3 regions of the Micromonospora rifamycinica genome follow, and region 3 is predicted to be linked to each of the others. Evidence: riboswitches for the same ligand, from Rfam matches in the RefSeq annotation. Region 3 holds a riboswitch; each other region holds the start of a gene.

Evidence for each region. Region 3 has a riboswitch for cyclic di-AMP ahead of GA0070623_RS15540 (coiled-coil domain-containing protein). Riboswitches for the same ligand answer to the same signal wherever they lie in the genome.
Region 1: linked by a shared signal. The riboswitch ahead of GA0070623_RS25615 (coiled-coil domain-containing protein) and the one ahead of GA0070623_RS15540 (coiled-coil domain-containing protein) in region 3 are both predicted to bind cyclic di-AMP.
Region 2: linked by a shared signal. The riboswitch ahead of GA0070623_RS08895 (C39 family peptidase) and the one ahead of GA0070623_RS15540 (coiled-coil domain-containing protein) in region 3 are both predicted to bind cyclic di-AMP.

What each region holds. Positions count from the first base shown of each region.
Region 1 is NZ_LT607752.1:6,040,855-6,048,150, reverse strand. It holds gene GA0070623_RS25635 (carbonic anhydrase) at 1-563, opposite strand, end outside; gene GA0070623_RS25630 (alpha/beta fold hydrolase) at 699-1,664, shown strand; gene GA0070623_RS25625 (HelD family protein) at 2,011-4,128, shown strand; gene GA0070623_RS25620 (cation diffusion facilitator family transporter) at 4,240-5,154, shown strand; cyclic di-AMP (ydaO/yuaA leader) riboswitch at 5,364-5,495, shown strand; gene GA0070623_RS25615 (coiled-coil domain-containing protein) at 5,499-6,557, shown strand; gene GA0070623_RS25610 (SRPBCC family protein) at 6,617-7,090, opposite strand.
Region 2 is NZ_LT607752.1:2,190,180-2,197,475, reverse strand. It holds gene GA0070623_RS08910 (acyltransferase family protein) at 1-552, shown strand, start outside; gene GA0070623_RS08905 (hypothetical protein) at 756-1,154, shown strand; gene GA0070623_RS08900 (hypothetical protein) at 1,281-2,039, shown strand; cyclic di-AMP (ydaO/yuaA leader) riboswitch at 2,453-2,596, shown strand; gene GA0070623_RS08895 (C39 family peptidase) at 2,858-3,724, shown strand; gene GA0070623_RS08890 (CDP-glycerol glycerophosphotransferase family protein) at 4,006-5,706, opposite strand; gene GA0070623_RS08885 (bifunctional cytidylyltransferase/SDR family oxidoreductase) at 5,731-7,245, opposite strand.
Region 3 is NZ_LT607752.1:3,806,719-3,814,014, forward strand. It holds gene GA0070623_RS15530 (metal-sensitive transcriptional regulator) at 22-321, shown strand; gene GA0070623_RS15535 (YibE/F family protein) at 490-1,833, shown strand; cyclic di-AMP (ydaO/yuaA leader) riboswitch at 2,000-2,131, shown strand; gene GA0070623_RS15540 (coiled-coil domain-containing protein) at 2,135-3,160, shown strand; gene GA0070623_RS15545 (carbonic anhydrase) at 3,339-4,028, opposite strand; gene GA0070623_RS15550 (helix-turn-helix transcriptional regulator) at 4,240-4,572, shown strand; gene GA0070623_RS15555 (lipocalin family protein) at 4,773-5,393, opposite strand; gene GA0070623_RS15560 (hypothetical protein) at 5,636-6,013, shown strand; gene GA0070623_RS15565 (hypothetical protein) at 6,278-7,099, shown strand; gene GA0070623_RS15570 (YkvA family protein) at 7,209-7,296, shown strand, end outside.

The DNA of each region.
Region 1 (7,296 bases), 2.2 Mb from region 3:
ACGATGTCGAGAGTCCCCGCCGCGACCGGGCCGGTCAGCAGCTCGTCGGTGCGCAGCGCCCGCACCGTGCGGCGCACGTGCCGGCGGACCGCCAGGGGGTGCACGGCCGGATGGTACGGACCCACGTCGGTCACCGCCGGGGTGATCCGGTCGACCACGTACCCCAGGTCGCCGTCCGGCCGCCGCCCGGTGCGCAGGCTCTCCACGGTCGAGGCGACCGCCCCGCACCGCTCGTGCCCGAGCACCATCACCAGGGTCACCCCGAGCTGCTCCACCACGAACTCGATCGATCCCCGCACGGCCCGGTCCAGCACGTGCGCCCCGGTGCGGATCACGCAGATCGACCCGAAGGTCTGGTCGAAGATCGCCTCCAGCGGCACCCGCGAGTCGATGCAGCCGAGCAGCACCGCGTACGGCTGCTGGTCGCCCGAGGCGACCGCCGCGGCGGCGGTGACGTCGTGGCCGTGGACGGGACGGCCACTGACGAAACGACGGTTGCCGGTGAGCAGCTCGGCCAGCGCCGCCCGGGGCGTCCGGGCAGGTCGGGCGGGTGAACGGGGCATGCCCCCAGCCTGGTCGCCGCGCCGGCCGCGCGCAGCCGGGTCGGGAATCTTCGCACCGGCACGGTTGGCGCGCACTCCGGGCGGGTAGCCGGGTCATGCCGGTCGATGGGTTCCGGGGTGCCTGAGGAGGTGGCGATGCCGGATCAACGGGAGCTGCGGCTGCCCGACGGGGTACGCCTGCACGTCGAGGTGAGCGGCCCGGCCGACGCGGAGGCCACCGTGATCCTGCTGCACGGCTGGACGCTGGACGGTCGGGCCTGGCACCGGCAGCGCGCCGACCTGCTTGACCGGTTCGGCGACCGGGTCCGGGTGGTCAGCTACGACGCCCGTGGGCACGGCCGGTCGAGCTGCATGGCGCTGCGTACGGCGACCCTGGCCCAGCTCGGCGACGACCTCGCGGCGGTGGTCGACGAGGTGGCCCCGACCGGGCCGGTGGTGCTCGTCGGGCACTCGATGGGCGGGATGACGGTGATGGAGTACGCCCACCGGCACCCGGCCGACTTCGCCGCCCGTACGGCCGGTCTGGTGTTCGTCTCCACCACCGCCGAGGGGCACACGCACACCGCGTACGGCCTGTCGCCCCGGATCGCCCGGCTGATCCGGGTCGCCGAGACCACCGGGGCCGGGGTGCTGGCCCGGTGCGGCTCATGGCGGCCACCCCGCCCCTTGCTGCGCGCCCTGGCCCCGAGCATCCGGTGGATGCTCTTCGGCGACCACTGCTCCGGCTCCGACATCCGCCTGGTCACCTCGGCGGTGGCCCGCGCCTCGCTGCGTTCGATCGGCGGTTTCCGCGCCTCGATCGGCGCCCAGCACCGGCTCGACACCCTCGCCGCGCTGGCGCACCTGCCGGCGGCGGCGCTGGTCGGCGACCGGGACCGGCTCACCCCGCCGCCGTGCGCCGAGTCGATCGCGGCAGCGCTGCCGGCCACCGAGCTGACCGTCTGCCCGGGGGCCGGACACATGCTGATGATGGAGCGTCCGGACGAGGTGAACGCCGCCCTCGCCGGGGTGCTCCACCGGGTGCTGACCGCCGTCCCCGCCGGTCGGACGTCCGCCCGCCGCCCCGCCGACGCCCCGGGCCACCGCACGGCCGCCGCCTGAGCCACCCGGCGGGCACCGCACAACCCCCGCCCCGCGCCGGTCCACGCCCGGCCGTCGGCCCCGCGCACGCGTGGGCGGGGCTTCGGCGGCCTGCCAGTCGAAACGGGGGTCGTCGTCGGCCCCGCGCAGGCGTGGGCGGGGCAGGGGCGGACGACTGGTCCACCATCTGGAATGACCCGAAGTCGGCACCGCGCACCCGTGGGCAGGGCCGGTGCCGACGTCGCCCGGAGGTGGCGGAGGTCGCCGGACGGGTATCGGCCCGACGCGGGGTGGGCGGCTGCCCGTACCCTCATTCCGCCTGGCATGCACCCGTGCCCGGCGTCGCCGTCGCACAGGAGCCGGTACGTTGACCGACCAGACCACCCTGGAACAGGAGATCGCCGCCGAACAACGGCATCTCGACCGGGTGTACGCCCGGCTCGCCGAACTGCGCCGGGCGGCCGTCCGCGCCGAGCGGGACGGTTACCGGCTGGCGCGGGTCGGCAACTTCGGCGCGCTGGTGGAGCGGGACGCCATGGTCTTCCACGCCGCCCAGCGTCGGCACCTGCTGGACGCCGAGCACGAGGGGCTGGTCTTCGGCCGGCTCGATCTGCGTGACCGTCAGGTGCTGCACGTCGGCCGGCTCGGGATCCGCGGCGAGAACGCCGAGACGCTGGTGGTCGACTGGCGGGCCCCGGCCGCCGCCGCCTTCTACCGGGGCACCCCGGCGGAGCCGCTGGGGGTGGTACGGCGACGCACCATCAGCTCGTCGGGTGAGAAGGTCACCCGGATCGAGGACGAGCTGCTAGACCCGGCGTCGGCACCGCCGGACATGCCGGTGGTCGGCGACGGCGCGTTGCTGGCGACCCTGTCCAGGGCGACCGGGCGGGGGATGCGGGACATCATCGCCACCATCCAGCGGGAGCAGGACGAGGTGATCCGCTCCCCCGGCACGGGAGTCACGATCGTCTCCGGCGGGCCGGGCACCGGGAAGACGGCGGTGGCCCTGCACCGGGCGGCGTACCTGCTCTATGCCGACCGCAGCCGGTACGCCGGCGGCGGCATCCTGGTGGTCGGTCCGTCGGCGGTCTTCGTCGAGTACATCGCGTCGGTGCTGCCCTCGCTGGGCGAGGAGACCGCCACCCTGCACTCGCTGGGCTCGCTCTTCCCCGGCCTGTCGGCGACCCGCACCGACGGCCCCGAGGTGGCCGCGGTGAAGGGGTCGCTGCGGATGCGGCGGGTGCTGGAACGGGCGGCCCGGGACGCGGTGCCGGACGGTCCGCGGGAGCTGCGGCTGCTCTACCGGGGGACGCTGCTGCGGCTGGAGCCGCGCGAGTTGGACCGGATCCGGGACCGGGCGTTGCACCGGGGTGCCCGCCGCAACGAGGTCCGCCGGGTCGGCTTCGACGGGGTGCTCGCCGCGCTGTACACACAGGCCCGCCGGCTGGCCGTCACCGGGCTGCCCGAGCAGCCCACCTTCGAGGACGAGATCATCGACCGGCCGGAGTTCCGGGAGTTCCTCAAGGCCTGGTGGCCCCGGCTGCACCCCCGGCACGTGCTGGGCTGGCTGGCCCGACCGGAGCGGCTGCACCGGTACGCGGCCGGCGTCCTCTCCCGGGCGGAGACCGCGCTGCTGGCCGGGGCGTACCGGTCGTTGGACACCGAGGGGCTGACGGTGGCCGACATCGCCCTGCTCGACGAGCTGGACGCGCTGCTGGGCAAGCCGGTACGCCCGAAGAGGGCGAGCCGGGATCCGTTCCAGCTCGCCGGTGGGGTCCGGGAGCTGAGCACGTTCGGTGACCGGGAGCGCGCGGCCCGTGCCGCGGCCCGGGAGCGGCCGGAGGACTACCGGGACTACGCGCACGTGGTAGTGGACGAGTCGCAGGACGTCTCGCCGATGCAGTGGCGGATGATCGGCCGCCGCGGCCGGATCGCCTCCTGGACGGTGGTGGGCGACCCGGCGCAGACCGCCTGGACCGGCGACCAGGAGGAGCTGGACCGGGCACGGGACCAGGCGCTGGGCCGGCGACGGCGGCACCGGTTCACGCTCACCACCAACTACCGCAATCCGGCCGAGATCTTCGCGGTGGCGGCAGCCGAGATCCGCCGGATCCACCCCGACCTGGAGCTGCCCAGCGCGGTGCGGTCCACCGGGGTGGATCCGGTGGCGCTGACCGTGCCGGCGGCGGAGCTGGCCCCGGCGACGGTGGACGCGGTGGAAACGGTGCTCGCCGAGGTGGCGGGGACGGTCGGCGTGATCACGCCGGTGCCCCGCCGGGACGAGGTCGCCGGCTGGCTGGGCGACCGTGGCGGGACGCGACTCCAGGTGGTGGACAGCCTCCAGGCCAAGGGCATGGAGTACGACGGGGTGGTGCTGGTCTGTCCGGGCGAGATCCGGGCCGAGCCGGGCTCCGGGGTGCGGACGCTCTACGTGGCGCTGTCCCGGGCCACCCAGCGCCTGACCACCGTCGATCCCCTCGGCTGAACCACCGGTCCCGAGCGGCCCGAGCCGGCCGGAGGTCCGATCCTCACTTGCATACATAGCGATGTGAGCATAGATTGGACCGGGTTCGCGGCGGCGACGGAGGGTGTGCAGGTGGGCGCAGGTCATGACCACAGCGCGACGATCAGCAACGCCGCGCACCGGCACCGCGGTCGGCTCTGGGCGGCGTTCGGGCTGCTCACCGTGTTCATGGTGGTCGAGGCGGTGGCCGCGTTCGGTACCGGCTCACTGGCCCTGCTCTCCGACGCCGGGCACATGTTCACCGACGTGCTCGGCATCGGGATGGCCCTGGCCGCGATCACCGCGACCCGACGGGCCGCGCAGGACCCGCAGCGCACCTTCGGCCTCTACCGGCTGGAGGTGCTCGCCGCGCTGGCCAACGCCCTGCTGCTCAGCGGGGTGGCGGTCTACGTGCTGATCGAGGCGGTCCGCCGGTTCGGCGAGCCACCCGAGGTGCTGGCCACCCCGATGCTGGTGGTGGCGGTGCTCGGCCTGCTCGCCAACCTGGTCGCGTTCGCGCTGCTGCGCGAGGGCGCGAAGGAGAGCATCAACCTGCGCGGGGCGTACCTGGAGGTGGTCGGCGACCTGCTCGGCTCCCTCGGCGTGATCGTGGCCGCACTGCTGATCGCCGGCACCGGCTGGTGGTGGGCCGACCCGGTGGTGGCCGTGGCGATCGGCGTGTTCATCCTGCCGCGTACCTGGCGACTCGGGCGGGCGGCGGTGCGGATCCTGGTGCAGGCCGCCCCGGAGCACCTCCAGGTGACCGCCGTGCACGACCGGCTGACCGCCGTGCCCGGCGTCACCGAGGTGCACGACCTGCACGTCTGGACGCTCACCTCGGGCATGGACGTCGCCTCCGCGCACCTCACCCTGGCCACCGGGGCCGAGGTCGGCGCGGTGCTGGCCGCCGCCCGCGGCGCCCTGCGGGACGACTTCCACATCGAGCACGCCACCCTCCAGATCGAGCCGGGCAGCGCCCCCGGCGCCTGCGGCCCGACGCACTGGTGACCACGGAGGCCAACCGCCCTGCGGGCGGGCGCGACACCACCGGAGCGTCACGGAACCTCTGTGAGTGCGGCGATCACGCTAGCTTTTGTCCTGTTTACCCCATAAAGGGGTATTCACTCCCGTACCCTCAGTCACGAGGTGGACGGGTGTCCCACCCGTACCGGTAGGCTCGGCTCCGGCCTCCGCCAGGCGGCGCCCACCGGCGCCGGCGGTGGCCGCCGCCTAATCGCCCACCAGGGCGAACCGGGGAACCATGTTCCTGGGGTGCATCCGCGTCAGCGGTAGGGATCTTCCGTCCCGAACCCGTCAGCTAACCCGGTCGGCGGCTGACGGAAGGACTCTGTATGCGGGTAGGAACCACCACACGGCTGTTGGCCGCAGTCGTCACGACCCTCGCGCTCGGCGTGTCGTCCGCGCCGTTCACCCCGGCCGTCGCCGCGCCCGTCACCCGGCTCGCCGCTCCCGGCGACGACGACGAGGGCGGCACACCGGCCCTCCGCGAGCAGCTCGACGCGGCCAGCAAGGGTTGGGTCGAGGCGAAGGCCGCCCTGGAGCGCTCCACCAAGCGCCAGCAGGAACTCGACGGCCAGCTCAAGAGCATCGAGGCCCAACTGGTCGTGCAGACCGGAAAGGTCGGCCAGATCGCCGGAGCGGCCTACCGCACCGGCCGCCTCGGACCGATGTCCGCCCTGCTCAACAGCAACAGCCCGGGCGGCTTCCTGGACCGCGCGGCGGCGCTGGAGACGGTCGCGGCCCGGGAGGACCAGGAACTGCGCACGATGATCGAGACCCGGGACCAGGCCACCCGGACCCGGGCGGCGGTCAGCCGCGAGATCACCGAGCAGCGCAAGCAGGTCGCCACCATGGGCAAGCGCAAGGATCAGGCCGAACGCGCGTTGGCGGTGGCCGCCGCCGACAAGCCGGCCCCCACCTCCCGGGACTCCGGCAGCTCGGACGGCACGTCCAGCAGCAACGCCAAGGGAGCGCCCCGCAACTCCGACGGCTCCTGGCCGTCCGAGTCGTGCAGCGTCAACGACCCGACGCCGGCCAACGGCTGCATCACCCCGCGCACCCTCAACGCCCTGAACCAGGCCAAGGCCGCCGGCTTCACCCGGTACGTCTCCTGCCACCGGCCCAGCGGGTCCGGCGAGCACCCCAAGGGGCGGGCATGCGACTTCGCCGCCCAGAAGAACGGCTTCGGCGGGGTGGCCAGTGGCGGCGACCGGACGTACGGCAACAACCTGGCCGCGTACTTCATCCGCAACGCCGACCGGCTCGGTGTGCTCTACGTGATCTGGTTCAAGCGGATCTGGCTGCCGAGCAGCGGCTGGAAGTCGTACAGCGGGGGCAACGGCGACCCGTCCAGCGACCACACCAACCACGTTCACCTGTCGATGATCTGAGCACCACCTCGGGTGGCCCGTGCACGGCGGGCGGGCCACCCCCACCACCCCGCCGACGGTCAGGCAGCAGCCGGAGCGTCGCCGCCGGACCGGCCGTCCAGCACCGCGCCGAGCCGGCTGGCCAGCCCCAGGTGAGCGGCACGGGCCTGCCGGAAGGCGTAGCCGAACAACGGTGCCGGCGCGGCGAGGGTGATCTCCACGTCGATCCGCAGCAGGTCACCCTCCATCCGGAGCCGGGTGTGGTTGCGGACCGTGGTGGCGGGCTGCTGCCGGGCCACCGTCACGATCTCGTCCTGCCCGACCAGCAGGACGTCGGCCTGGTAGGTGACGGGGAACCGCAGCGGCCCCAACTCCAGCCGGTCGGTGATCGCATAGCTGGCCACGGCGCCCGGTCGGGCCGGCAACCGGCGCACCCGGACGATCAGGGGATGCAGCTCCTCCTGCCGGGACAGATCGCTCAGCAGCGCCACCGCGTCCGCCCGTGAGCAGTGCGCCTGCACCGTGTAGCTGAAGCTCTCCCGCCGGACCACCACCGGGCCTCCTGACCTGTCGTCGGTCGCCCGATCGTGCCGTACCGGAGACCGGCTGGCAACGTTCCGGCCGGGCGGCGACGACACCGACGGTGACAGGGGGTGTTCACACCGGCCCGCCGGCACCCGGCCGGCAGTGTGCCCGCAGCCTGGCTCAGGCCGGCGGCGGGCCCGCGCTCCGGCTCAGGCCGCCGGCCTACCCGCGGCCC
Region 2 (7,296 bases), 1.6 Mb from region 3:
CGCCGCGGCCACTGGCGGGGTCCTGGCCTGCCCCTGGCCAGCCTGCTCTTCGTGGCCGTCTGGGTGGGGGCGCACTGGATTCCGGCCGAGATGTGGGCGGCGCTGCTGTCGGTGGCGTACATCCTGGTCATCCCGGCGGCGGCCCGCGCGGACGTGCAGGGTCGCTGGTCACCGTGGCGGCACCGGACCCTGGTCTGGCTCGGCGAGGTGTCGTTCGCCTTCTACCTGGTGCACGTGCTGGTGATGATGACCGTGCTGCGGCTCACCGGGCACTGGGGCGTGGGGCTGCCCGGCTGGTCGGGGCCGCTGGCCGTGCTCGGCTTCCTGGTGGTGAACCTGGCGTTGGCCGCCGCCCTGCACCGCTGGGTGGAGACCCCGATGATGCGCCGCCTCGCCCCCCGCCGCCGCCCCCCACCCGCGCCGGCCGCCGCCGGTGCCGCCGTCTCCGGCGCTGCCGTCCCCGAAGCCGCCGGGCCGGTCGTCGTGCCGGGGCCGAGGGCGGCCGACGGCGGACGTCCCGTCGAGTACGTCGGGCCGCGCGACCCGCGCTGATCCCACCGGTGCCCGCCACCCGATCGGCACCCGCAACCACCGGCACCCGGCATTCGCCGTCCCACCGGCGGCCGCCGCCCCGGGCGGGGCCGACAGCGGGCGATCGGGCTTCCTCCGGCGGGACGGACCGGGTCCACGGTGGTGGGCGCGGCGACACGCCCGGCGGTGCTGCGGGCCGGTCACCCCGGCGGTAGCGTGGTCGCGTGTCCCCGGTCGCGTCCGTCAGTCCCCTGTGGTGGGTCGTGCGCGGGATGTCCCGGCTCCTGACCAGCCTCGCCGTCGCGCTCGCGTTCGCCGCCGCCGCCCCCGGGCTGCCCGGCCCCGCGCTGTTCGGGCCGGCCGCGACCGCCCTGTCGCTCGACGCGTCCCGGTCCGTTCCCGCCGCCACCGCCCCGGCCGCCCCGGGCGGCAGCTCCGACATCCTCCGCACCGGTGACCCACGGGTCGACCGGGCGACCGCGGTGACGGTGGAGCCGGTGGGCACCGTGGCGCTCGCGGTGCCGGTCGGCACCACCCGGAGCCGGTCGGCGGCGACCCTGGCGAGGGCGACCGACCGGGTGCCCGCCGCCGCTGCCGGCCCCCGGGCGCCCCCGGCGGGCTGACCCGGCCCGCGCGGGGCCGACCCATCCGCGCCGCCACCGACGACGAACCTCACCCCGCACCGCCCGGCCGGTCCCGCCGCCGGTACGGCCTCCGCTTCTCCGCATCCCGCCCACGAGGTGTCGACCGTGAACACCGTGCTCTCCCGGTTCCTGATCGAGGTCCCGACCGCCACCGTGATCTGGTCCCTGCTGCTCGTCCTGGCGCTGACCGGGCTCGCCGTCCTGGTCGCCCGCCCCGAGCGGGACCAGCCGACCGACGTGACGGCCGCCGGCCCGCCGCCGGACGCCCCACCCCCGGTCGCCGACCTGCGCCGCTACGCCGAGGAGGTGGCGGTGGCCGCTTCCGGGGCGGCCCAGACCGCCCGCCGTCGCCGGGCCGCCTGGCTGGCCGCGCAGGACACCCTGGACCGGGCCTGGCAGGCGTACGACGAGGCGGACACGGTGGCCCGTCGGTTCGCCGGTGCCGGCGCACTGCCCCGCCCGCGCACCCCCCGCACCCCCGCCGAGTACGCCGACCGGGAGCGGTGGTTGCACCAGGAGGCGGTGGCGGCGCACTGGCGGGGGGAGTTGTCGGTCGAACGGCTGCGGGACGTCTTCGCGCACCGCGACGGGTGGGATCCGCGTCGGCACCCCGTCGAACACGAGGTGATGCTCGCCCGTGCCGTCCGTGAGGACCGTCGTACGGCGTACCGGGCCGCGGCCGGGTGGGAGCGGGCGGCGTGGCGGGACGCCGAACTGGCCGCCGAGGCGGCCCGGTCGCTGGCCGTCGAGGCGTACGCGGCGACACAGCGGTTGCTCCCGACCCTGGTGCCCTCGCCCCGCCCCGCGACGTCGGCGGCCCGTCCGACCGCCGCCGCCCGCTGGCGACCGGCCCGGGTGAACTGACCCGGCGGCGCCCCGCCCGAGATCCCGGCCCGCTCACCGGCGCTCCCGGCCCGAAGGGCGGTCGGCCGGTACCCGGTAGGCCGGCAGGGGCCGACTCGGCTCGGTGGCAGGTGGGCGACCGAATTGTTACCTGCCGGGTGTGGCCGGCGTCACCCCGACCCGGGATCCGGACAGGTGGTCACACCCGGTGACATCGAGCGTGGCGATCATCGGTGGTTGCCGGCGACCTGTCCGGTTGCCGCCCGGACGGGGCCGGACGCACCATCGGACCCGCCGCGGCAGGTCGGTGCCCGAGTGCCCCGCAGGAGGGCTCATCGGAGCATGTTTGCGCAGCTCACAGGGGTTGGCGAGAAGGAAGGCGACCAGTAGTGTCGCTGCGGTCCGGTGCGGTTTTCGATCGCCGAAGGCGACGCCGCGCCGACCCGCTCAATCGTGCTAGTCACGAACCGGGGACCCACACGTACCACTGGGGTGAATCGCCGGGCCACGGCCCGGGGTAGGGCGATCTTCCCGCCCGAATCCGTCAGCTAACCCGGTCGGCGGCAGCGGAAGGAGTTCCTCCTCGTGCAGCATGACCCCACCCCCTCGGTAGTTCCTCCACCTCGGCGCCGGAGCACCGCCGGAGTGTCGCGCCCGATGCGCTGACCCGGCCGTCCGCCCCGCCGCCCGGCCCTCGTCGGGCGGCCCCCGCCGATCCGTCCGGCCCCCCGTCGGGCGGTCCCGACCGCACGAGCGGCGCATCCGACGATCCGCGCGTGGTGTAGCCCACCGCGTGCCGGTCCGGCGTGCCGCCGCTTCGCCCCGTGGAGGAACACCCCGTGAAGCACCACATGAAGCGTCAGCTACGCCGCCTGACCAGCCAGCGTCAGTACCAGGTGGTGGTCGGTTCGGCCGCGGTCCTCGTCCTGGCCACCGGTGCCGCCGCGCTGGCTGCCGGCGTCGACGACGCCCCGACCGACCAGCCGCGAACGACCGCCGTCGCCGGGACCGCCCCCCGCCTCGACGACATCGCCAGCCGGGCTGAGGCCCGGGTCGCCGCCCCCGCCCCGACCAACCCGTCGGCCACCCCCACGACCAGCCCGTCGGCGAGCCCCACACCGTCGCCGCGGGCCACCCGGGCGAAGGCCCGGCCCCCCGCCGACCCGGACCTGGCCCGCCGGGTGGTGGCCCCGAAGCCGCCGTCGTCGAAGCTGCTCCGCTACGACTACCAGGCCCAGACGACCTACTACTACTGCGGTCCGGCTGCGGTGCGCAACGCGCTCAGCGCGGCCGGCATCGAGCGCGGCCAGGACGACCTCGCCGCCCAGTTGGGCACCACCGAGATGGGTACCAACTCGGCCGAGGACACCACCCGGGTGCTCAACGCCGTGGTGAAGGGCGACCCGTACCGGACCCGGATGTTCGCCGGCACCCCGAGCGACGCGCAGGTCGAGCGGCTGCGGGCCGACGTGGTCGAGACGGTCGCCGCCAAGCGGGCCGTGGTCGCCAACGTGGCCGGTGACGTCACCGACCTCGACGGTGGCTGGCACTCCTTCCCCGGCGGCCACTACGTCGCCGTGGTCGGCTACCGGGACAACGGTCGTACCGTGCGGATCGCCGACTCGGCGGACCCGTCGCTGCCGGCGTACTGGGTCGGCGTGACCACCCTGGCCAACTGGATCGCCACCCGGGGCTACTCGGCCTGACCGGCCGCCCCGCATCCGCGAACCGGACCGCCCCGGCCGCCCGCCCGTGGGCACCGGGGCGGTCCGCTGTCGCAGGACCAATCCCGCCGGCGGACGAACGAGGTCGGATCCATGTTCCAGTGGCATCCGGCGCTCGCGATGCCACTCGACCATGGATCGAGCGTGATCTTGCCGAGGAAGGCGCGCGGGGGCGGGCGGGCGCGGGCGGGGGGTCAGCGGCGGGCGCGGGCGGGCGGGAGGTCAGGGGCGGGCGCGAGTGGGGGCGGGCGGGGGTGGGTGGGTCAGGGGCGGGGGGAGAGGGAGGCGGTGTCCGACGCGCCCCGGGGGGTCGGCGGGTTCCAGTCCGGCTCCAGTTCCCGCCGGGCGGCGTCGAGGAAACCGTCGGCGTACGAGTCGGCCGGGAAGTCACCCAGGTAGCGACGGCGGGTCTGCCAACGGGCCGCCATCAGCGGGTCGGTGTCCAGCAGCCCGGCCAGCACCTCGTCGAGGTTGGCCATGTCCCGGCGCAGCACGTAGCCGGAGGCGGCCAGCGGGAAGCGGGCCACGAACTCGTCCCCGTCGACACCCAGGTCGGTCACCGCGTACGGCTTGCCCGAGTAGAGGTAGTCCGAGATCACCCCGGAGACGTCGGAGATCAGCGCGTCGGAGCGGTTGACGCAGTCGGTCAGGCTCAGCTCGCGGCTGGCCGCCGCGCCCCACAGGTGCTCGCGGCCGGTGCGGGACCGGTCGGCGGCGAGCAGTTCGGTGAGCCGGGCCAGCTGCCGGGCCGAGGCCGGGTTCTGCCCGGTGTACGGATGGGCGCGCAGGATCACCGTGGCCCCCCGGTCGAGCAGCCGGCGTAGCAGCGGCTCGGCCACCGGCAGCGAGCAGTAGTTGGCGTCGGCGTGGTGGCCGGTCCAGGTGGGGGTGTAGAGCACGGTCGGGGCGGTCAGCGGGCGGGCCGCCTGGCGTACCTCGATGCCCTCGACCTGGGGTCGACCGACCACGACGAACTTCTCGGCGGGGATCTCCACGCCGGCCCGCGCGTACCGCTCGATCGCCGCCGAACCCGCCACGAAGATCTTGTCGAAGATGGCCGAGACCGGGTTGGCGCTGGGGGCCTTGTCGCTGTCACCGTGGTGCAGCTGCACGTGGGTGAGCTGGGTGAACCGGATGCAGTGGCTGTTCTTCGCCCCGTGGTTGACGTAGAACGCCAACCGCAGGCTGGGCACCAGCGCCTCGTCCATCGCCTTGAGGGTGGGGCAGTAGACCACCGGGGCGCGGGTGGCGGCGGCAATCGTCGGCAGGAACTCCGGCTCCCGCAGCAGCACCAGGAACGGTCGGCCCAGCCGTTCCAGGTAGGGCAGCCACATGGTGACCTGGTACTCCGAGCCGGGCGGGGCCGAGAAGTAGAGCAGGAACTCCGGCTGGTGCGCCCGCAGCGCCCGGGTCACCGGGCCGCCGCCGCCCGACGGCCGGAACCGCCGCCGGGCCAGGTCCAGGCCGACCGCGCCACAGCCGGCCGCCACCAGCAGGACGACGGCCAGCGCGACCCCGGCGGGCAGCGCGAACGCGGCGGCCACCGCCACCACGGCGAGCAGCCCCAGCAGTACGCTGTCGAGCCGGGCGGCGACCAGCGGGGTCCACGTCCGTACCGGCAGGTTCGCCGCCCGGATCTCCAGGTTGCCGGCGTCGCGCAGCGGCCCCACCAGCAGCACCAGGCCCAGCAGCACCAGCGCGGTCAGCGCCAGCACCGGGTCGAACCCGTCGTCGAGCCGGCGGGCGTGACCGACCAGGATGCCGGCGGCCAGCAGCACCGTCTCGGCGACGATGTCGGCGTCCGGGCGGACCCGGCGTTCGTAGCCGGCGGCGGCCAGCGCGGCCACCGCCAGGGCCAGACCCCAGCCGGTGGCCCCGGTGAGCGCCACCACCAGGAAGGCGACCACGGCCAGGCCGGTGGTCAGGCACCGTGCGATCAGTTTCCTGACCAGGTCACCACGCATGTCGTACCGTCTCCGGGCTCGGGGTCAGCCGGCGTCGACGCCGTTGGGCAGCCGGTCGTGCTCGGCGGTGGTCGGCTGGGCCGGCACCGGGGCCGGGGCCGGCTCGCCGGGGGCCCGGCGGACGTCGATCACCTGGCCGGTGAGGTCGGAGATCAGCACGTCGAGCGAGGACTGGGCGACCGCCTCGGCGGCCAGCAGGGTGTGCTCCGGCTCCTCGCCGAACGCCTTGGTACGCATCGGGGTGGCGGTGCGCTCCGGGTTGATGCAGTTGACCCGTACCCCGAACTCGGCCCACTCGTCGGAGAGCGCCTGGGTCAGGTTGACCAGCGCCGCCTTGGTCGACGAGTAGAGCGCGTACTGGGCCCGGCCCCGGGTGTAGGAGCTGGACGTGTAGAGCAGCAGCTGACCCTTGGTCTGCTGGAGGTACGGCAGGGACTGCCGGGCGGCGATCACCGGCCCGACGAAGTTGACCTGGAGCACCCGGTCCATGGTCTCCTCGTCCATCTCGGCCAGCGCGCCCTTCTCCAGGATGCCGGCGGTGACCACCACATGGTCGATCCGGCCGGTGGCCTCGAAGGCGGTCTTCAGCGCGGCCTCGACGTCGCCGGTCTGCTCGACGTGGGTGCCGGTGCTGGAGCGGCTGAACGGGAAGACCTGCGCGCCGTACCCGCGGGCCAGCTCGGCCAGGTCGTGCCCGATGCCGTAGCTGCCGCCGAAGATGACGATCGTCCGCCCGGCCAGCTCCTCGGTGTAGCTGCGGTGCGACAGCCGGGGGGCCTGGGCGGCGGCCAGCTGGAACAGCTTGTCGGCGAGGTGCACGTCGACCGGGTGGGTGACCTTGATGTTCTCGTCCGACCCGTCGATCACCTTGATCGGGGTGCCGGGCAGGTAGCGCAGCACCACGCCGCAGTCGTCGGTGGCGGCGAAGTCCGGGTCGCCCTCGGCCCGCCGGTACGCCTCCCGGATGGTCCCGGACCGGAACGCCTGCGGCGTCTGCCCCCGGCGCAGCCGGGACCGGACCGGGATGTCGGTGATGCACTCGTCCTCGTCGACCTGGATGATCGTGTCGGCCGAGGGGATGGCCACGTCGACGGCGGAGTAGCTCCACAGCGCGTTCACGCACTCGCGGACGATCCGGGCGCTGACCAGCGGGCGTACCGCGTCGTGGAAGAGGATGTTGACGTCGCCGCCGCCGACCGCGTCCAGGGCGATCCGGGTGGTGGCGTTGCGGGTGTCGCCGCCCTCGATCACCTTGCTGACCTTGCGGAAGCCGGCCTTGTCGACGATCTGCTGGGCGTCGGCGACGTGGCCGGTGGCCATCAGCACGATGATCTCGTCGATCTCCGGGGCGGCCTCGAAGACGGCCAGGGTGTGCTCGATGATCGGTTTGCCGGCGATCTTCAGCAACTGCTTCGGGATGCCCAGGCCCAGCCTGGTCCCGGTGCCTCCGGCCAGCACCACCGCCACCGTCCGCGAGGGCCGCCACGGTGCCGGGGTCTCCGGTGTGGCGTCCGGGCCAGTGGTGTGGTCCTGCGTCATTGCCGATCCTCACTCTCGGGATGTCTGCACGTGTTCCGGGGGTCGCCCTGA
Region 3 (7,296 bases):
GGGTAGGCTATCGTGGTGGCCATGACCACACCGAGCAACCCCGTCCGGGGCTACACCGCCAGCAAGGACCAGCTGCTCGCGCGGCTGCGCCGCGTGGAGGGGCAGGTCCGGGGCATCGAGAAGATGGTCGACGACGACCGGTACTGCATCGACGTGCTCACCCAGATCTCCGCCGTCCAGGCCGCCCTGGACAAGGTCGCCCTCGGCCTGCTCGACGGCCACGCCCGGCACTGCATGCACGAGGGGGCCGCCGAGGGCCGGGCCGACGAGATGGCCGCCGAGATGATGGCCGCCGTCGGCCGGCTGATGAAGCGCGGCTGACCCGCCGCGGCCGGGGGTGAACGCACCCCTCGGCATACCGTGGGCAGGGCTAACCCGGCGGGCCGGGGTGGTGGCTACCATCGTCCGACGACGACCGCCGCCCGCGGGATGAACCGGTCGGCCGGCCGACCGGTATCCCGTCCCGGACCGTTGGGAGAACTCGCACGCATGGGCGCCGACCACACCCGTACCGCTCCGTCCACCCCGCCCCGGGTGCGGCGGATACTCGTCCTGACGGTGGTTCCGCTCATCGTCGTCACGGTGGTCGCCACGCTGCTGCTCTGGCCGGGCGAGACCCGGCGGATCGACCAGGGCGAGCAGGTGCCCCGCCACCACGGCACGGTGACCCGGGTGGTGACCGAACCCTGCCCGCCCGCGCCGGAGACCCCCGACGGGCCGTCCGGGGCGGACGCCGGCCCGTGCGGCACGGTGACGGTCGCCGTCGAGCAGGGGCCGGACAGCGGTGAGCAGGTCGAGACGCCGGTCCCGTCCGGGCCGGGGGCACCGACGGTGGCCGTCGGTGACGAGGTGGTGCTGGTCGCGCTGACCGACCCGACCGACCCGGTGGCGGTCAGCTACCACATCGCCGAGCACCAGCGGGGTACGCCGCTGCTCTGGCTGGTCGCCCTGTTCGCGGCGGCGATCGTGGCGTTCGGCCGGCTCCGTGGGCTGGCCGCCCTGGCCGGTCTCGGCGCCAGCTTCGCCATCCTGCTGACCTTCGTGGTGCCGGGCATCTCCGCCGGGGGCGCACCGCTGCCCATCGCGATCACCGGCGCCGCGCTGATCATGTTCGTGGTGCTGTACCTGACCCACGGGATCACCGCGCAGACCTCGGTGGCGGTCCTCGGCACCCTGGGCAGCCTGGTGCTGACCGGGGTCCTGGGCACGCTGGCCACCGCCGCCACCCACCTGACCGGGTACGGCAGCGAGGAGGCCACCACGCTGTCGATGTACCAGCGCGACGTGGACCTGCACGGCCTGCTGCTGGCCGGGATCATCATCGGCTCGCTCGGCGTGCTGGACGACGTGACCGTCACCCAGGCGGCCACCGTCACCGAGTTGGCCCACGCCAATCCCGGGCTCTCCCGGTTGCAGCTCTACCGGGCCGCCACCCGGGTCGGCCGGGCGCACATCGCCTCCACGGTGAACACCATCGTGCTGGCGTACGCGGGGGCTTCGCTGCCGCTGCTGCTCCTGCTCACCGCCGACAGCCGGCCGCTGGGGCAGATCCTCACCAGCGAGTTCCTGGCCCAGGAGATCGTCCGGAGCGCGGTGGCCACCCTCGGGCTGGTGGCGGCGGTGCCGCTGACGACCGGGCTGGCCGCGCTGGTCACCACCGCCGGCCGCGGCCCCGCCGACGCCGCCGCGGCCGGGCCGCCGCCCACCCCGCGCCCGGCTCCCGACCGGGCCGAGGCGTGGCAGGCGCTGGGCGCGCCCCGACCCGGCGGACCGTCCACCCCGGCCCCCGCCCGGTGGGCGGATCCGGAGGGGAACACGGAAGCGGCATGGTGACACTCCGCTTCGTGACCGGAGGCGGGGTCACCACTGTCGATCCCGCCGCTGGTCACCGGCCGCTATCGGGAAAATACGTATTTCGCCGGGTTGTGGCCGTAGATTCCTGCTACGACTCTCGGGTAACCTCGCTGCCGGTCACCGCCGAAGGCGCCCACCGGCGCCAGCGGGGCCACCGCCCAATCGCCGTACGGCGAGCCGGGGAACCGAGCACCTGGGGTGAATCCGCGCCAGCGGTAGGGGCCACTTCCGTCCCGAACCCGTCAGCTAACCCGGTCGGCGGTCGACGGAAGGGAAAACTGTGACGGCACCCCTACGCCGCTGGCTGACGCCGGCAGTGGCCGTGCTCGCCGCCCTGGCGATCGTCGCCGGGCCCACCGCCGCCCCCGCGACGGCGGCACCCAACGCACCCTCCCCCTCGGGCCACGAGGAGGACGAGGAGCCGAAGCTGCTCACCGACGTCATCGAGGCCACCAACCGGGAGTACTCGGCGGCGAAGAACCGGCTGGAGAAGTCCAAGAAGCGCCAGCTCGAGTACGCCATCGAGGTGGAGAAGGCCGAGCAGGAGCTGACCGCGCTGGCCCCGCAGGTCAACGAGATCGCCGCCCAGTCGTACCGGACGGGTCGGGTCGGCGCGGTCGCCGCCCTGCTGGAGAGCGACGCCCCGGACGCCTTCGTCCGGCGGGCCGCCGCCCTGGACGAGCTGAACATGGTCAACGCCGGCAAGCTGGCCGAGGTCAACGAGGTGAGGACCCGGGCCGAGAAGGCCAAGCTCGCCGTCGACGCCGAGGTCCGTGAGCAGCAGAAGCAGACCAACCTGATGGCCAAGAAGAAGACCGAGGCGGACAAGGCACTGGCCCTGGTCGGTGGCCGGGGCTTCACCGGCGGCCTGGTCGACGCCACCTCGCCGGTGGCCCGCATCGCGCCGGGCCAGACGGCCGACGGCGACTGGCGTGCCGAGTCGTGCAGCGAGAACGACCCGACCACGTCCGGTTGCATCACCCCGCGCACGTTGCACATGTACAAGGAGGTCAAGCGGGCCGGCTTCAACCGGTTCGTCGGCTGCTACCGTCCCGGTGGTCCCTGGGAGCACCCCAAGGGCAAGGCGTGTGACTGGTCGTTGCAGAAGAGCGGCTTCAGCCCGTGGCACAACAACGACACCCGGATGTACGGCAACAACCTCGCCGCGTTCCTGCTCCGCAACGCGGACCGGCTGGGCATCTACTACGTGATCTGGAACCGGCAGATCTGGTTCCCGGCCAACGGATGGAGTTCCTACTCCGGCCCGTCCAACCACACCGACCACGTACACGTGTCCCTGTTGTAGCGACGCGACGACGCGGCATCCGAATCCCGGACACCGCGTCCTCGACCCGGTGGGTCGAGCGAGCACTCACGGCGGAGGCCGCCCGGTCGAACCGGGCGGCCTCCGCCGTGAGCGGGTCTCGGCCGGACGGCCGTCGACGGGCGTGCCCCAGCCGGCGACGGCCGGCGACGGGCGTGCCTCAGCCGGCGACGGCCGCCGGAGCGGCGTCGGCACCCGCCGGCACCACGGCAGGCCCGGGGACGGCGGCGGTGAGGGCGGCCGGAGCGTGCGCCGGGGCCACCTGGCGGACCTCACCGGCGGCGAGCCGGTAGGACATGCCGACCACCGCGCACCGCCCGGCGGCCACCTCGGCGGCGATCACCGGCGAGTTGCCGAGCAGCACCTCGACGGTCTGCGCGATGTGGATGTCGACGATCCCGTCGATGTCGTGCACCCCCTGCTGGGCCGCCCGGCGCAGGCTCGGCCCGACGGCGGCGACCACCGAGTAGAGGTGCCCCGGGGGCTGGGTGCCGGTGCGGGCCGCCTCCCGGGCGGCCTGTACCGCACCGCAGGAGTCGTGCCCGAGCACCACCACCAGCGGCGTGCCCAGGACGGTCACCGCGTACTCGACGCTGCCGAGCACCTCGGGGCCGGCGGTGTGCCCGGCGGTCCGGACCACGAAGAGGTCACCCAGACCCCGGTCGAAGATGATCTCGGCGGCGAGCCGGGAGTCGGAGCAGCCGACGATGACCGCGAAGGGGTGCTGGCCGTCGGCGACGGCCGCCCGGTGGACCGCGCCCTGGTTGGGGTGGCGGGGCTCACCGGCGACGAAACGCCGGTTGCCGGCCTGCAACTCGGCCAGCGCCTGGGTCGGAGTGATCGGGCCCATTGCCTCACCTCGGTCCGGAATCGTGCCTGCTCACGCCGGCCGGCGGCACCGACGGCCGTGTTCCCACGGTCACACGCAGCTAAAGGTACGTCAAGATTTCGTGATACACGTTTCAGGCTTTGGTCGCAGCGATGTCGGCGGCGGGTCGACAGCCGGCCGGGACGGACGCGAACGCCGGCCGACGGCGGGTTCCCCGCGCTCGGGCCATACGATGACCGGTATGGCGAAGACCACGGACAGCGCCGGGAGCGCCCGCAACTGGACGTTCCTCACCAACCACGGTCACGTGCTGCTGGCCATCGCCCGCAACCCCACCGCCCGGCTCCGGGACGTCGCCGAGGAGGTCGGGGTGACCGAACGGGCCGCCCAGGCCATCGTCGCGGACCTGGAGTCCGGCGGCTACCTGCGGCGGACCCGGGTCGGTCGGCGCAACGAATACACCATCGACCCGAGCGGGCACTTCCGGCACCCCGCCGAGGCCGACCGTCAGGTCGGTGACCTGCTCGCCCTCTTCACCCCCGACCACGCCGACCAGGACGGCTGACCCGACGGCCCACCCCGCCCCGGGCATGCCCGGGCCGCCAGGGAGCCCGGCGGCCCACCGCGCCACCCGACCGGGTCGAGCCACCGGACCGAGCCGGTCCGGGACACCACACCGGGTCGAGGCACCGCATGCGGTCGGGCCGGGCCACCGCACGGGGCGGCGACCCGGCCCTGCGGACGACCGCCGGGTCGGCGGCCCGCTCAGCAGAAGCTGCCGGCCTGCCCGCCGCCGTCCTGCCGGGTGGTGCGGAAGTCGCAGAGGTCGTAGCCGTTGGCGGTGAGCGCCGCCTTCGCCGCCGTCGTCTGCGCCCCGGTCAGCGCGGGCTCGCGGGACAGGACGAAGCCGGTGCTGCGGTCCGGGTCACCGACGACCGCCCACCGGTAGTCGGGGTCGAGCCCGATCACCACGTAGTTCGGACCGCCCAGGTAGATCCAGCGGCTGCCGAGCTTGAGGAACGACACGGTCAGCGCCGAGTCGGCCGGCGGGTTCTCGCTGCGCGCCCGACCGGTCACCGCGCTGGTGGTGCCGACGATGGTCTGGCAGGTGTTGCGCACCCCGACGGTTCCGTCGGGCTGTACGTCGTAGCGGGCCCGGACGTTCTTGTAGCACTGGATCTCGAAGATCGCCGGAACGGCGGCGACCTGGTACCAGTCACCCGCGTACCGCTCGACGTCGACCTCGGCGACCGGGGTGAGCGGTCCGGTGTCGACGGTGGTCGGCGCGGCCTGCGCGGGTACGGCGGTGGCCAGCACCGTCGTGGTGGCGACGGCGGTGGCCAGCACCTTCGCGGTGGCGACGGCGGCCTGACGACGTACTCCCATTGGATGGTCTCCTCCGGTCTGTCGGTCCCGGCGCGGCGGGGCGTCGCGCCGTCGGGGAAGTTCCCGGACCGAGCGGGGGGAAACTGTCGGCCTTGTCATCCCTGTCGATGCATCCAGGAGCAGGTCGGCGTACGTATCCCGGGTGGGAACGGTCCGTCCACAGGGCACACCGTGGCCCGGGTCACCTGGCCGACCGGGTCGCCGACGCTGCGCGGACGGTCAGGTAGGGATAGGTTGGACGGGTGATCCGCGTAGCCTCCACCCGGCCCGTCTGGGTGTCGAGGCTGCGCGACCTGACCCGGCTGGCGGTCACCGCGCTGGTGCTCGCCGTCGGCCTCGGCGGCCTGTTCGCCGCCACCACCGACGGCCCGGCCGCCGCTGCCACCCGCCCGCCCGTGGTGACCTCCCGGGTGGCTGCGCTACCCACCGACACCCGGCCCGGTGACGACCGACCCGTGGACACCCGTCCCGGGTCCGGGCGGCCCGCCCCCGATCCCATCCGGCCGCTGCCGGCCGGGTCCGCCGCCGAGCCCACGGTCCGACCCGCCGCGCGGGTGGACGTGGCGACGCCGGACCCGCTCCGGGACGCCACCGGCCGGCGCGGCCCGCCCCGGAGCTGAGCGGGGCGGCACCCCTCGGCACCCCCGTGCCCGTCCGACCGGCGCGCCCGGACCGACCCGACCGCGCCCGGGTCCGAGCCCGAGCCTGAGCCGAGTCCGGCCCTGAGCCAGGTCCCGAGCCAGGTACGGGTCAGGCACCGGTCCGAGCCGGTCGAACCCGGCCCGAGCCCGATCCGGACCGGGCTGGACCGGGTCCGGTCCGCTCAGGACACGCCGCCCGCAGCTCCCGCCCCTACCGGCCAGGTTCCCCTTCCGTCCACGTCGATGTCCCACCGTGAGGTGCTGGTGATGCAGACCGTCTTCTCCGCCGTCCTACCCGACGTCCCCGCCGCCGCCGGAATCTGGCTGATCCTGCTCGCCGTCGCGGCCGTCGCCGTCGCGGTCCTGGTGGTCCGCCCCGACCGGTTCCGGCCGGCGGTGGGCGGCCGGTTCCGGGCCGCCGCCCTGCCCACCGACCCCGAGCGCGCCGAGCAGCTCCGGGAGCACACCCGGTACGCCGAGGAGGTCGCCGTGGCGGCCGAGCGGGCGGGCACCACCGCCGACCGGCTGCGCGCCGAGTGGCTGACCGCCCAGGAGGAGGTCGAGTCGGCCTGGACGGCGCTGGAGGGGGCCGAGGCGCACCTGCGCCGGCTCGCCGCCGCCGCGGTCATGCCGCTGCCGCACACCGGCCAGACCCCGGCCGAGTACGCCGACCGGGAGCGCTGGCTGCACCGGGCCGCCGTGGACGCGCACCGTCGGGGCGAGCTGTCGGACGCGCAGCTCGACGACGTCTTCGCGCACCGCGCCGGCTGGGATCCGCGCCGGCACCCGGTGGAGCAGGAGCTGGTGCTGCGTCGCGCGACGCGGGACCACCTGGCGGCCCGGCACCGGACGGCGGTCGCCCGGGAGCAGGCGGCCTGGCGGGCCGCCGACCTGGCCGGCGCGGCGGCCCGCAGCCTGCGGGACGAGGCGTTCGCCGCGCGCGACCGCCGACCGGAGCGGGCCGAGTCGGTGCTGCCGATGTCGGAGAGCCCGCGCCCGTCGGCGGAAACCACCCGGGAGAATCCCACCGTGGCCCGCGGCCGGGCCGCCGTGGCCGCCTACTGAACCGACCCGCCGTAGGCCCGCCCGCCGTAGGCTCACCGGTCATAGGCCCGCCCGTCGCATCGACCACGGACGGCGGCGCGGTGCCCGGTGCTCGGCTAGCGTTGCGGGCATGTCCGGGGAGATGTGGGCGCTCGTGGTGGTCGGTGGCGTCCTGGCGCTGGCGACGTTGGTCGGTGCGGTGCTGCTGGCGGTACGGG